DNA from 3 places in the Priestia sp. HNGD-A6 genome. Region 3 is predicted to be linked to each of the others. Evidence: a T-box and tRNA genes for the amino acid it is inferred to sense, from the RefSeq annotation. Region 3 holds a T-box; the other regions hold tRNA genes.
The links. The T-box of region 3 lies ahead of thrS (threonine--tRNA ligase). A T-box ahead of a tRNA ligase gene usually reads a tRNA of that ligase, here a tRNA-Thr.

Region 1: it has a tRNA-Thr gene. The T-box ahead of thrS (threonine--tRNA ligase) is inferred to sense a tRNA for this amino acid. The anticodon was not compared.
Region 2: it has a tRNA-Thr gene. The T-box ahead of thrS (threonine--tRNA ligase) is inferred to sense a tRNA for this amino acid. The anticodon was not compared.

Annotation. Positions count from the first base shown of each region.
Region 1 covers NZ_CP138621.1:2,173,097-2,177,476, reverse strand. The annotation lists rRNA gene SCI76_RS10965 (23S ribosomal RNA) at 1-2,093, shown strand, start outside; rRNA gene rrf (5S ribosomal RNA) at 2,157-2,272, shown strand; tRNA gene SCI76_RS10955 (tRNA-Val) at 2,379-2,454, shown strand; tRNA gene SCI76_RS10950 (tRNA-Thr) at 2,459-2,534, shown strand; tRNA gene SCI76_RS10945 (tRNA-Tyr) at 2,543-2,626, shown strand; tRNA gene SCI76_RS10940 (tRNA-Gln) at 2,633-2,707, shown strand; tRNA gene SCI76_RS10935 (tRNA-Lys) at 2,712-2,784, shown strand; tRNA gene SCI76_RS10930 (tRNA-Gly) at 2,794-2,868, shown strand; tRNA gene SCI76_RS10925 (tRNA-Arg) at 2,875-2,951, shown strand; tRNA gene SCI76_RS10920 (tRNA-Pro) at 2,956-3,032, shown strand; tRNA gene SCI76_RS10915 (tRNA-Ala) at 3,038-3,113, shown strand; tRNA gene SCI76_RS10910 (tRNA-Met) at 3,144-3,220, shown strand; tRNA gene SCI76_RS10905 (tRNA-Ser) at 3,248-3,340, shown strand; tRNA gene SCI76_RS10900 (tRNA-Met) at 3,366-3,442, shown strand; tRNA gene SCI76_RS10895 (tRNA-Asp) at 3,447-3,522, shown strand; tRNA gene SCI76_RS10890 (tRNA-Phe) at 3,531-3,606, shown strand; tRNA gene SCI76_RS10885 (tRNA-His) at 3,617-3,692, shown strand; tRNA gene SCI76_RS10880 (tRNA-Gly) at 3,704-3,777, shown strand; tRNA gene SCI76_RS10875 (tRNA-Ile) at 3,784-3,860, shown strand; tRNA gene SCI76_RS10870 (tRNA-Asn) at 3,864-3,938, shown strand; tRNA gene SCI76_RS10865 (tRNA-Glu) at 3,943-4,014, shown strand; gene SCI76_RS10860 (M48 family metallopeptidase) at 4,224-4,380, shown strand, end outside.
Region 2 covers NZ_CP138621.1:2,604,977-2,609,356, reverse strand. The annotation lists rRNA gene SCI76_RS13180 (23S ribosomal RNA) at 1-1,299, shown strand, start outside; rRNA gene rrf (5S ribosomal RNA) at 1,409-1,524, shown strand; tRNA gene SCI76_RS13170 (tRNA-Asn) at 1,534-1,608, shown strand; tRNA gene SCI76_RS13165 (tRNA-Glu) at 1,612-1,686, shown strand; tRNA gene SCI76_RS13160 (tRNA-Val) at 1,710-1,785, shown strand; tRNA gene SCI76_RS13155 (tRNA-Thr) at 1,790-1,865, shown strand; tRNA gene SCI76_RS13150 (tRNA-Tyr) at 1,874-1,957, shown strand; tRNA gene SCI76_RS13145 (tRNA-Gln) at 1,965-2,039, shown strand; tRNA gene SCI76_RS13140 (tRNA-Lys) at 2,044-2,116, shown strand; tRNA gene SCI76_RS13135 (tRNA-Gly) at 2,126-2,200, shown strand; tRNA gene SCI76_RS13130 (tRNA-Ala) at 2,223-2,298, shown strand; gene rocF (arginase) at 2,462-3,361, shown strand; gene SCI76_RS13120 (aspartyl-phosphate phosphatase Spo0E family protein) at 3,444-3,614, opposite strand; gene sigW (RNA polymerase sigma factor SigW) at 3,770-4,333, shown strand; gene SCI76_RS13110 (anti-sigma factor) at 4,348-4,380, shown strand, end outside.
Region 3 covers NZ_CP138621.1:3,286,892-3,291,271, reverse strand. The annotation lists gene thrS (threonine--tRNA ligase) at 1-1,626, opposite strand, end outside; T-box leader at 1,670-1,918, opposite strand; gene ytxC (sporulation protein YtxC) at 1,979-2,839, opposite strand; gene dnaI (primosomal protein DnaI) at 2,936-3,868, opposite strand; gene SCI76_RS16755 (replication initiation and membrane attachment family protein) at 3,901-4,380, opposite strand, start outside.

The DNA of each region.
Region 1 (4,380 bases), 1.1 Mb from region 3:
GAGATAGCTGGTTCTCTCCGAAATAGCTTTAGGGCTAGCCTCATGTTGTGAGAGTCTTGGAGGTAGAGCACTGATTGGACTAGGGGCCCCCAACGCGTTACCGAATTCAGTCAAACTCCGAATGCCAAAGACTTATCCATGGGAGTCAGACTGCGAGTGATAAGATCCGTAGTCAAAAGGGAAACAGCCCAGACCACCAGCTAAGGTCCCCAAGTATACGTTAAGTGGAAAAGGATGTGGAGTTGCTTAGACAACCAGGATGTTGGCTTAGAAGCAGCCACCATTTAAAGAGTGCGTAATAGCTCACTGGTCGAGTGACTCTGCGCCGAAAATGTACCGGGGCTAAACGTATCACCGAAGCTGTGGATTGACATCTTTGATGTCAGTGGTAGGAGAGCGTTCTAAGTGCAGCGAAGTCAGACCGTAAGGACTGGTGGAGCGCTTAGAAGTGAGAATGCCGGTATGAGTAGCGAAAGACAAGTGAGAATCTTGTCCACCGAATGCCTAAGGTTTCCTGAGGAAGGCTCGTCCGCTCAGGGTTAGTCGGGACCTAAGCCGAGGCTGAAAAGCGTAGGCGATGGCCAACAGGTTGATATTCCTGTACCACCTCCCCGCCGTTTGAGTAATGGGGGGACGCAGTAGGATAGGGTAAGCGCGCTGCTGGATATGCGCGTTCAAGCAGTTAGGCTGATGAGTAGGCAAATCCGCTCATCATAAAGGCTGAGCTGTGATGACGAGGGAATTATAGTACCGAAGTTCCTGATTCCACACTGCCAAGAAAAGCCTCTAGCGAGGCGGGAGGTGCCCGTACCGCAAACCGACACAGGTAGGCGAGGAGAGAATCCTAAGGTGATCGAGAGAACTCTCGTTAAGGAACTCGGCAAAATGACCCCGTAACTTCGGGAGAAGGGGTGCTCTGGTAGGGTGTATAGCCCGAGAGAGCCGCAGTGAATAGGCCTAGGCGACTGTTTAGCAAAAACACAGGTCTCTGCGAAGCCGCAAGGCGAAGTATAGGGGCTGACGCCTGCCCGGTGCTGGAAGGTTAAGAGGAGGGGTTATCCTTTGGGAGAAGCTCTGAATCGAAGCCCCAGTAAACGGCGGCCGTAACTATAACGGTCCTAAGGTAGCGAAATTCCTTGTCGGGTAAGTTCCGACCCGCACGAAAGGCGTAACGATCTGGGCACTGTCTCAACGAGAGACTCGGTGAAATTATAGTACCTGTGAAGATGCAGGTTACCCGCGACAGGACGGAAAGACCCCGTGGAGCTTTACTGTAGCCTGATATTGAATTTTGGTACAGCTTGTACAGGATAGGTAGGAGCCTGAGAAGCCGGAGCGCTAGCTTCGGTGGAGGCGTCGGTGGGATACTACCCTGGCTGTATTGAAATTCTAACCCGCGGCCCTGATCGGGCCGGGAGACAGTGTCAGGTGGGCAGTTTGACTGGGGCGGTCGCCTCCTAAAATGTAACGGAGGCGCCCAAAGGTTCCCTCAGAATGGTTGGAAATCATTCGTAGAGTGTAAAGGCACAAGGGAGCTTGACTGCGAGACCTACAAGTCGAGCAGGGACGAAAGTCGGGCTTAGTGATCCGGTGGTTCCGCATGGAAGGGCCATCGCTCAACGGATAAAAGCTACCCCGGGGATAACAGGCTTATCTCCCCCAAGAGTCCACATCGACGGGGAGGTTTGGCACCTCGATGTCGGCTCATCGCATCCTGGGGCTGTAGTCGGTCCCAAGGGTTGGGCTGTTCGCCCATTAAAGCGGTACGCGAGCTGGGTTCAGAACGTCGTGAGACAGTTCGGTCCCTATCCGTCGTGGGCGTAGGAAATTTGAGAGGAGCTGTCCTTAGTACGAGAGGACCGGGATGGACACACCGCTGGTGTACCAGTTGTCTTGCCAAAGGCATCGCTGGGTAGCTATGTGTGGACGGGATAAGTGCTGAAAGCATCTAAGCATGAAGCCCCCCTCAAGATGAGATTTCCCATAGCGCAAGCTAGTAAGATCCCTGAAAGATGATCAGGTTGATAGGTCAGAGGTGGAAGCGTGGCGACATGTGTAGCTGACTGATACTAATCGATCGAGGACTTAACCAAACTTTTAAAAGCGTAAGCTTTACTCAGCAAACTGTTACCTAGTTTTGAGAGAGCAATCTCTTGTCTGGTGGCGATAGCGAAGAGGTCACACCCGTTCCCATACCGAACACGGAAGTTAAGCTCTTTAGCGCCAATGGTAGTTGGGACTTTGTCCCTGTGAGAGTAGGACGTTGCCAGGCAATGAATAAGACCCCTTTTTATGCTCTTGTAAAAGAGTCTAGGGGTTTTTTATTTGGCTCATTTGTAAAAAACTTATATACACATTTAATGTTGTGTATGATATTTGGAGGATTAGCTCAGCTGGGAGAGCACCTGCCTTACAAGCAGGGGGTCGGCGGTTCGATCCCGTCATCCTCCACCACCGTGCCGGTGTAGCTCAACTGGTAGAGCAACTGACTTGTAATCAGTAGGTTGGGGGTTCAAGTCCTCTTGCCGGCACCATTTATATCGGAGGGGTAGCGAAGTGGCTAAACGCGGCGGACTGTAAATCCGCTCCTTCGGGTTCGGCAGTTCGAATCTGCCCCCCTCCACCATTTTATTGGGCTATCGCCAAGCGGTAAGGCAACGGATTTTGATTCCGTCATGCGTTGGTTCGAATCCAGCTAGCCCAGCCATAGAGAGCCATTAGCTCAGTTGGTAGAGCATCTGACTTTTAATCAGAGGGTCGAAGGTTCGAGTCCTTCATGGCTCATTTTAATAAGCGGAAGTAGTTCAGTGGTAGAACACCACCTTGCCAAGGTGGGGGTCGCGAGTTCGAACCTCGTCTTCCGCTCCATATAAAGCGCCCGTAGCTCAATTGGATAGAGCGTTTGACTACGGATCAAAAGGTTAGGGGTTCGACTCCTCTCGGGCGCGCCATAAACGGGAAGTAGCTCAGCTTGGTAGAGCACTTGGTTTGGGACCAAGGGGTCGCAGGTTCGAATCCTGTCTTCCCGACCATTTATGGGGCCTTAGCTCAGCTGGGAGAGCGCCTGCCTTGCACGCAGGAGGTCAGCGGTTCGATCCCGCTAGGCTCCACCAATGAAATTAAATAATTGTAACGAATAATATGGCGGTGTAGCTCAGCTGGCTAGAGCGTACGGTTCATACCCGTGAGGTCGTGGGTTCGACTCCCTCCGCCGCTACCATATAAGTTACATTTGTTATAAATATACGGAGGAATACCCAAGTCCGGCTGAAGGGATCGGTCTTGAAAACCGACAGGGGTGTTAAAGCCCGCGGGGGTTCGAATCCCTCTTCCTCCGCCATTTATTTATATCATATTCATATCATCGCGGGGTGGAGCAGTTCGGTAGCTCGTCGGGCTCATAACCCGAAGGTCGCAGGTTCAAATCCTGTCCCCGCAACCAAAGTGGTCCCGTGGTGTAGCGGTTAACATGCCTGCCTGTCACGCAGGAGATCGCGGGTTCGATTCCCGTCGGGACCGCCATTTTGTTTGGCTCGGTAGCTCAGTTGGTAGAGCAAAGGACTGAAAATCCTTGTGTCGGCGGTTCGATTCCGTCCCGAGCCACCATTTTAAGACGGCGATTGTGGCGAAGTGGTTAACGCACCGGATTGTGGTTCCGGCATTCGTGGGTTCGATTCCCATCAGTCGCCCCATCTTAAGTAACGCGGGTGTAGTTTAGTGGTAAAACCTCAGCCTTCCAAGCTGATGTCGTGAGTTCGATTCTCATCACCCGCTCCAAATAATGGGCCTATAGCTCAGCTGGTTAGAGCGCACGCCTGATAAGCGTGAGGTCGGTGGTTCGAGTCCACTTAGGCCCACCATATTCCACAGTAGCTCAGTGGTAGAGCTATCGGCTGTTAACCGATCGGTCGTAGGTTCGAGTCCTACCTGTGGAGCCATACTGGCCCGTTGGTCAAGCGGTTAAGACACCGCCCTTTCACGGCGGTAACACGGGTTCGAATCCCGTACGGGTCATCTCAAAAGCAGTTTGCATATGCAAACTGCTTTTTTTGTTTGTAAACAGAGTTTAGACAAAAGAATAAACTCTGTTTTTCGTTTTTCTATGATTTTCTCTTCACAATTTGCATTTCCTATAGCACATCTCTAAACGCTTGTTCTAAATTTCGAAAAAAAACCTACAATAGTAATAACAGAATACTGTTTGTACAAAAGGAGGGGAATGCGTGAAAAAAATTGTTTTGTGGTCCATCGGAGTTTTTCTTGTATATGCAGCTTGTATATGGGTGTATTTATTTTATATAAGTGACACCTCTATTCCACAATCATTAAAAGGTACCAGCGTGGATCCGGCTACGTTTATGAATGCAAGAGAACTTATGT
Region 2 (4,380 bases), 680 kb from region 3:
GCGGGAGGTGCCCGTACCGCAAACCGACACAGGTAGGCGAGGAGAGAATCCTAAGGTGATCGAGAGAACTCTCGTTAAGGAACTCGGCAAAATGACCCCGTAACTTCGGGAGAAGGGGTGCTCTGGTAGGGTGTATAGCCCGAGAGAGCCGCAGTGAATAGGCCCAGGCGACTGTTTAGCAAAAACACAGGTCTCTGCGAAGCCGCAAGGCGAAGTATAGGGGCTGACGCCTGCCCGGTGCTGGAAGGTTAAGAGGAGGGGTTATCCTTTGGGAGAAGCTCTGAATCGAAGCCCCAGTAAACGGCGGCCGTAACTATAACGGTCCTAAGGTAGCGAAATTCCTTGTCGGGTAAGTTCCGACCCGCACGAAAGGCGTAACGATCTGGGCACTGTCTCAACGAGAGACTCGGTGAAATTATAGTACCTGTGAAGATGCAGGTTACCCGCGACAGGACGGAAAGACCCCGTGGAGCTTTACTGTAGCCTGATATTGAATTTTGGTACAGCTTGTACAGGATAGGTAGGAGCCTGAGAAGCCGGAGCGCTAGCTTCGGTGGAGGCGTCGGTGGGATACTACCCTGGCTGTATTGAAATTCTAACCCGCGGCCCTGATCGGGCCGGGAGACAGTGTCAGGTGGGCAGTTTGACTGGGGCGGTCGCCTCCTAAAATGTAACGGAGGCGCCCAAAGGTTCCCTCAGAATGGTTGGAAATCATTCGTAGAGTGTAAAGGCACAAGGGAGCTTGACTGCGAGACCTACAAGTCGAGCAGGGACGAAAGTCGGGCTTAGTGATCCGGTGGTTCCGCATGGAAGGGCCATCGCTCAACGGATAAAAGCTACCCCGGGGATAACAGGCTTATCTCCCCCAAGAGTCCACATCGACGGGGAGGTTTGGCACCTCGATGTCGGCTCATCGCATCCTGGGGCTGTAGTCGGTCCCAAGGGTTGGGCTGTTCGCCCATTAAAGCGGTACGCGAGCTGGGTTCAGAACGTCGTGAGACAGTTCGGTCCCTATCCGTCGTGGGCGTAGGAAATTTGAGAGGAGCTGTCCTTAGTACGAGAGGACCGGGATGGACACACCGCTGGTGTACCAGTTGTCTTGCCAAAGGCATCGCTGGGTAGCTATGTGTGGACGGGATAAGTGCTGAAAGCATCTAAGCATGAAGCCCCCCTCAAGATGAGATTTCCCATAGCGCAAGCTAGTAAGATCCCTGAAAGATGATCAGGTTGATAGGTCAGAGGTGGAAGCGTGGCGACATGTGTAGCTGACTGATACTAATCGATCGAGGACTTAACCAAACTTTAAAAGCGTAAGCTTTACTCAGCAAACAGTTATCTAGTTTTGAGAGAACAAAACTTTTTCAAAAAAGTCTTGCTTTCTTTATCAAATCATGTATAATATAATTTGTCTGGTGGCGATAGCGAAGAGGTCACACCCGTTCCCATACCGAACACGGAAGTTAAGCTCTTTAGCGCCGATGGTAGTTGGGACTTTGTCCCTGTGAGAGTAGGACGTTGCCAGGCTATTATTATTCCACAGTAGCTCAGTGGTAGAGCTATCGGCTGTTAACCGATCGGTCGTAGGTTCGAGTCCTACCTGTGGAGCCAACTGGCCCGTTGGTCAAGCGGTTAAGACACCGCCCTTTCACGGCGGTAACACGGGTTCGAATCCCGTACGGGTCACCATTTATTTTTATCTACATAATAGTGGAGGATTAGCTCAGCTGGGAGAGCACCTGCCTTACAAGCAGGGGGTCGGCGGTTCGATCCCGTCATCCTCCACCACCGTGCCGGTGTAGCTCAACTGGTAGAGCAACTGACTTGTAATCAGTAGGTTGGGGGTTCAAGTCCTCTTGCCGGCACCATTTATATCGGAGGGGTAGCGAAGTGGCTAAACGCGGCGGACTGTAAATCCGCTCCTTCGGGTTCGGCAGTTCGAATCTGCCCCCCTCCACCATTTTTATTGGGCTATCGCCAAGCGGTAAGGCAACGGATTTTGATTCCGTCATGCGTTGGTTCGAATCCAGCTAGCCCAGCCATAGAGAGCCATTAGCTCAGTTGGTAGAGCATCTGACTTTTAATCAGAGGGTCGAAGGTTCGAGTCCTTCATGGCTCATTTTAATAAGCGGAAGTAGTTCAGTGGTAGAACACCACCTTGCCAAGGTGGGGGTCGCGAGTTCGAACCTCGTCTTCCGCTCCATTTCTATATAAAAAAACATATTGGGGCCTTAGCTCAGCTGGGAGAGCGCCTGCCTTGCACGCAGGAGGTCAGCGGTTCGATCCCGCTAGGCTCCACCATACATATAAACGTACAACCTTTAAGCAATTTGCTTAAAGGTTTTTTTGTGTAGTTTCTACAAATTAGAATTGTATATATATTCAAAAAAGTGTCGAGTTGAGCCATCGCTCATTTAGCCGTTACAATAAGAGAGTAGCAACATTTGTGATGGGGGGAAATATTATGAATAAGCTTTCAATTATTGGAGTACCAATGGATTTAGGTCAAACTCGCCGAGGGGTCGATATGGGGCCAAGTGCGATACGATATGCAGGTGTTATGGAACGCATCGAGAATATTGGATATAGTGTAGAAGATAAAGGGAATATTGAAATTGCCTTAGCTGAACGAGTACATAGTGATGAAAATACAAACTTAAAGAATTTAAAAGCTGTAGCGGATGCTAGCGAAAGACTTGCTCAGACCGTAAGTGATGTTATTGCAAATAAAAGGTTTCCTTTAGTGCTAGGGGGAGATCACAGCATCGCTATCGGAACACTAGCAGGAGTAAGTCGTCATTATAAAAATTTAGGCGTAATTTGGTATGATGCACACGGAGATTTAAATACAGCAGATACGTCTCCTTCCGGAAATATTCACGGTATGCCATTGGCGGCAAGTATAGGTATAGGAGACGAAGCATTGACTCGAATTGGTGGCTATGCCCCTAAAGTCAAGCCCGAGAATATTGTGATTATCGGAGCCCGTTCTTTAGATGAAGGAGAAAAAGAGCTAATAAAGGAAAAAGGAATTAAAGTGTATACGATGCATGAGATAGATCGAATGGGTATGACAAAAGTAATGGAAGAAACAATTTTATATTTGCGTGATAAAACAGATGGCGTTCATCTATCACTCGATTTAGATGGACTGGATCCACATGATGCACCTGGAGTAGGAACGCCAGTTATCGGTGGAATAAGCTACAGAGAAAGTCATTTAGCTATGGAGATGTTGGCAGAATCTCAGCTAATCACTTCTGCCGAGTTTGTGGAAGTGAATCCTATTTTAGATGAGCGGAATAAAACAGCTACCGTAGCTGTTGCATTAATGGGCTCACTTTTAGGAGAAAAATTAGTATAAAACATTATTGCCTACCAAAAGGTACATGAAACATATGTGAAGATAAAAAAAAGAAGCTCTTAGTTCAGATTCTAGAGCTTCTTTATATAGAGAAAAACTTTTCATATTCATTTAATAGACCATCTAGCTCTGAGCTTACTCTCACCACTGTTAGTGAGGATAAAGGATTTTCTGCTGCAAGAGTGACCATGTTATTTCTACATTCTTCAATTTGATTCAAAAGGTTTTCTTTTGTATGAGTCAAGCTTTCCACTCCTCTTCTTTTCATCTATACTAATTACATAACCTACGTACGATCTTTTTAAACGTATTTGACAAATTTTTGTTAAAATAATTAAGCATAAGTGAAACTTTATGATAAAGTACACGTATATATACTATCCCGCAATGGGCGGAGGTAACCGTTACATGGATTTATTATTAAAAAGAAAAATAAAAAAAGTAAAAAAAGGTGACCAGGATGCGTTTGCTGACATAGTAGAATATCACAAGGATAAACTTTTTCATCTATGTTATCGAATGCTAGGAAACCGGGAAGAAGCGCAAGACGCTGCACAAGAAGCGTTTATTCGAGCCTATGTAAATATTCATAGCTATGACACGAGTAAAAAGTTTTCCACCTGGCTATATCGAATTGCTACAAATCTTTGTATTGATCGAATTCGTAAAAAAAAGCCAGACTATTATTTAGATGCAGAAGTAGCCGGGACCGACGGGTTAAATATGTACTCTCAAATAGCTGCCGATCAGGCCTTACCAGAGGAAGAGCTAGAGCAAGTAGAATTGCAAGAATTCATTCAGTCGGAAATATTAAAGCTACCTGAGAAATATCGAACTGTCATTGTCCTAAAATATATAGATGAGCTGTCGTTAAAAGAAATCAGCGATATTTTAGACCTGCCTCTTGGTACGGTAAAGACTAGAATTCACAGAGGACGTGAAGCTTTAAGAAATCGACTTCGCCACTTGTAAGGAGTGAACTAAGAATGAAATGTCCAAAAATGTATGTAAACCTCATT
Region 3 (4,380 bases):
TAAGAAAGCTACAAAACGTTCCATTGTTGACACCACGCCGCGGTGAATAACAACAGGTCGATGCTGTTTTCCGTCTTCCCCTACATACGTTAAATCAAAGCGTTCAGGAAGTAAGAAATCCAATTGAACCGTAGATAGCGTCTCTTCTTTACCAAGAGCTGTTTTAACTTGAACATCTAGTTTTGGACCGTAGAATGCCGCTTCGCCTTCAGCTTCATAATAATCGAGGTCAAGCTCATCCATTGCATCTTTTAACATGCTTTGTGCTTTTTCCCACATTGCATCATCATCGAAGTATTTTTCTGTATCTTCAGGATCACGATAAGATAGACGGAATGAATAATTTTCAAATCCAAAATCTTTATAAACCGCTTCAACTAAGCGAACCACACGAATAAATTCTTCTTTGATTTGATCCGGACGTACAAAGATATGTGCATCATTTAACGTCATGCCTCGAACGCGCTGAAGTCCTGATAATGCTCCTGACATTTCGTAGCGGTGCATTGTTCCAAGTTCAGCAATACGGATTGGAAGCTCACGATAGCTGTGAATACCTTGTTTGTACACCATCATGTGATGAGGACAGTTCATTGGACGAAGAACCAGGTCTTCGTTATCCATTTCCATTGCAGGGAACATGTCATCTTGATAGTGCTCCCAGTGACCAGACGTTTTGTAAAGTTCTACACTTCCAAGCACCGGCGTGTAAACGTGCTGATAACCAAGGCTTACTTCTTTATCTACGATATAACGCTCGATAATACGGCGGATCGTCGCACCTTTTGGAAGCCATAAAGGAAGACCTTGTCCTACTTTTTGAGAATTTGTAAATAAGTTTAACTCTTTACCAAGTTTACGGTGGTCACGTTCTTTTGCTTCTTCAAGAAGACGAAGATGCTCGTCTAAATCTGCTTTTGTAAAGAATGCTGTACCGTAAATACGCTGCAGCATTTGATTGTCGCTGTCTCCGCGCCAATAAGCACCTGCTACGCTTAATAGTTTAAACTCTTTAATTTTGCCTGTTGACGGCACGTGCACACCTCGGCAAAGATCAAAGAATTCGCCTTGTTGGTAAATCGTCACCTTTTCACCTGCTGGAATCGCATCAATCAATTCAAGCTTTAGTTCATCGCCAACTTCTTTAAAAAGTTGAATGGCTTCTTCACGAGAAACTTCTTTTCGTTCAATTTCAATATTTGAATTAACGATTTTTTTCATTTCTTTTTCAATTCTACCTAAATCTTCAGGAGTAATTGATTCTTCCATATCGATGTCATAGTAAAACCCATTTTCGATAACCGGGCCTACACCTAGCTGTACTTTTACATCTTTGTATAAACGTTTGATTGCTTGAGCCATTAAATGCGCTGTACTATGGCGCATAATTTCAAGCGCTTCAGGAGCATCTTGCGTAATGATTTCAAGACTGCCATCTTGTTCGATTGGCGTACGTAAATCCAGCAGCTCGCCGTTTACTTTACCTGCTAATGCTTTTTTCTTTAATCCCGGGCTAATAGAAGCCGCAATATCTTCTGTTGATGATCCTTTTGGATACTCTTTAACAGCTCCATCAGGAAATGTCATTTTGATTACTTCTGACACAACTTTCCACTCCTTTAACATAACTAATAAACTTTTTGTAAAAACAAAAAACTCGTCCCTTATAAAAAGGGACGAGTTGTGTATACACGCGGTACCACCCTTGTTTCCTCTTCGTATCTTGGATAACCCAAATAACCCGAAGCGGCTCGAGGTTTTATAACGGAAATTCCGTCAGTAATTACTAGAGACGCTGCTCGTTTACTACTGAAGTTTAGAGGTGGTAAGAATATATTCCGTGTTAGGAGATTTTCAGCCTAGATCTCCCTCTCTATAAACCGTAAATATACACTCATGTCCTCATCATAACTTGTGACATATAGCTGTTTTTCAATATGCATTTATTATATTCATTTTCAAAATAGAAATCAACCTTTCACGTTATATTTTGCTTTTGATCAAACGGAAATTCATTTTTTTCGTATAACATCACTTTTTCTTGAAAAATATTTTGAATGGTATAAACAAAATCATGATCATGCTGGTCGCTATACAGATGAATAGCAGCTGGAGATAAACTCAGCAAAGGCGCGATGATAGTTGAGTCTATGTATACTGATTCTTGTTCAGATAGAAAGGCCTCTGCTAGGGCTGCACATTCACGCTCCGGAACATATCTACTGCTTTGGTCGTACAATACAAACTTGTTTTTATTCAAATGCATTACATACACATCGCCTGTAGATGACTGTCTTTCATTAGCTGCTTGACGCAGCTGATGAATAAGAATTTGATAGTCTTGTTCAAGCTTATATTCATCAATCGCCAGCTCAGCATAATAGCGCAGCCGCTCTTGATATTCTTTTAAACGGAATTGGAGAAAAGACTCAAAGGTGAATGTTACATTATGAATGAAGAAGTCTTGAAGAGCCTGGCGGATAAGTAATTCTCTTGGAAGGGAAAATGTTTTTTGCGGAATTTCGCCTCTCTCTCCTTCCATAATCCCCCTCATAATTTGAAGCAGCAAATCTTGTTCTTCCTCTTCTGAATAGAAAAATTGTTCTTTTAATATGTTTACCATCATCTTTTTTTCTTTCTTTTTTAAAATCACGTGCGTTAATACCGGTATCACCATGTCTTGTAAAATGGCCTCTCGATTGTATGTCTCATCAATAACTAAAAGCTGATTATTCACCAACTTCAAGCACTGTGAACCATATGATAAAGCGCTTCGCTTCGCGCATAAAGACTCATATACAATGACTGCGTCTTCTACATATTTAAAGAATATTTTCATTCCTCATAGCCCCCCTTTGGACACGCTTTATTAATGTATATGGGGCAACATGCAAAAAAATGAGCAAGTCGTTACAAGAAATGTAAAACGACCTGCTCATCTATTTCGTTTATTCTCTCCATTCATTTCAACGGGAATGGCTAGAGACTTAATTCGTTCCATGACACGAGCGGCTTTGAGCTCTTCCTGCTCGCCTCGTTGGGTATAAGTCAAATGATGTTGAAGCTCTTTAAAATTTAAATTCGAGCTGAAAAATGTCGGCAAATTTTCGAGCATGCGGAATTGTAAAATGGTTCCGAGCACATCGTCTCGCATCCAGCTCGTTACAGATTCTGCTCCGAGATCATCAAGCATAAGAACCGGTACTTTTTTGACATACTCTATTTTCTCATTGAAGCTTTGATCTTGAAACGAACCTTTTAACTCACGCAAAAACTCCGGGACATACAGAATCGTAGATTTCACTTTCTTTTCGGCTAACGCATTGGCAATTGCTCCAAGAAAATACGTCTTCCCCACACCAAACGAACCGTGTAAATATAAAGCTTTCATTTTCTTATTTGGCTCATATTCTCGCACAAAATCTCTTACTAATTTAATGGCTTCAAATCTTCCCTGCTCAATTTCAATATCAGACATCGTTGCCTGTAAAATTTCTTTGGGCACGTACATACACTGAATAAAAGATTCTTGTTCTTTTCGCTCATCTTCTTGTACTTTTCTAGGACAGCGTTCATACTGTAAATCAATATTACGGCCTTTTACAACCAGCTGAGGGTGATACCCCTTCACCATATTGACACAGCTTTGCAGAGAAGGGCATTTGTCACAGCATTTGCTCTGGTCGATGAATTCATGCATCTTCATCAAGCCTCGGTCGACCATTTGCTCATCTAACTCATGGCGATGCTCTTGCAGAAACGTTTTAACTTCGGGATTAGACAGAATACTGTTTCTTAATGCTTCTAAACGTGCTTTAAAATCCTTTTTGTTCACTAACTGATTTAGTGAATCATTGATAGGCTTCATCTTTTTCACCTCATCTCTATCATACCTGCTTTTTATTCTTTATGCTTTTGTTTTAGCTCTTGATCTAACTGCTTGAGCTCTTCTTGTAGCTTTCGTTTTTCTTCTTCAAATTCATCCGCTTCTTTTGAAGGCTGCTTTTTCTCTTCTTTTTCTTCATCGCTCAACCACTCTGGCACCATTTCTTTACGCACAATTTTTCGTCCGGCCGTTTTTTTATTTTGCTTTGCCTCAGTCCAGTTCTGATATTCTTTCTGTTCATTTTTAGCTAAATTCATGGCATCTTGAACAGTTTGTACCTTTTTGCGCGCCCAGTGTCCAGCAATTTTCTCTACATAGCTCTTAGATAATTTCATATCGGATCTTAGCATAACATAGTAAATCAGAACATTTACTACCCCTGGTGAAAGCTTTTGATTAAACATCACTTCTTCAATCATTTGTAAATCTGCTTTTGATGGCTCTGCCCCCCCTGAAAACTCGATCAATAGCTGTCGAGGAGAGGTGACTTCTAG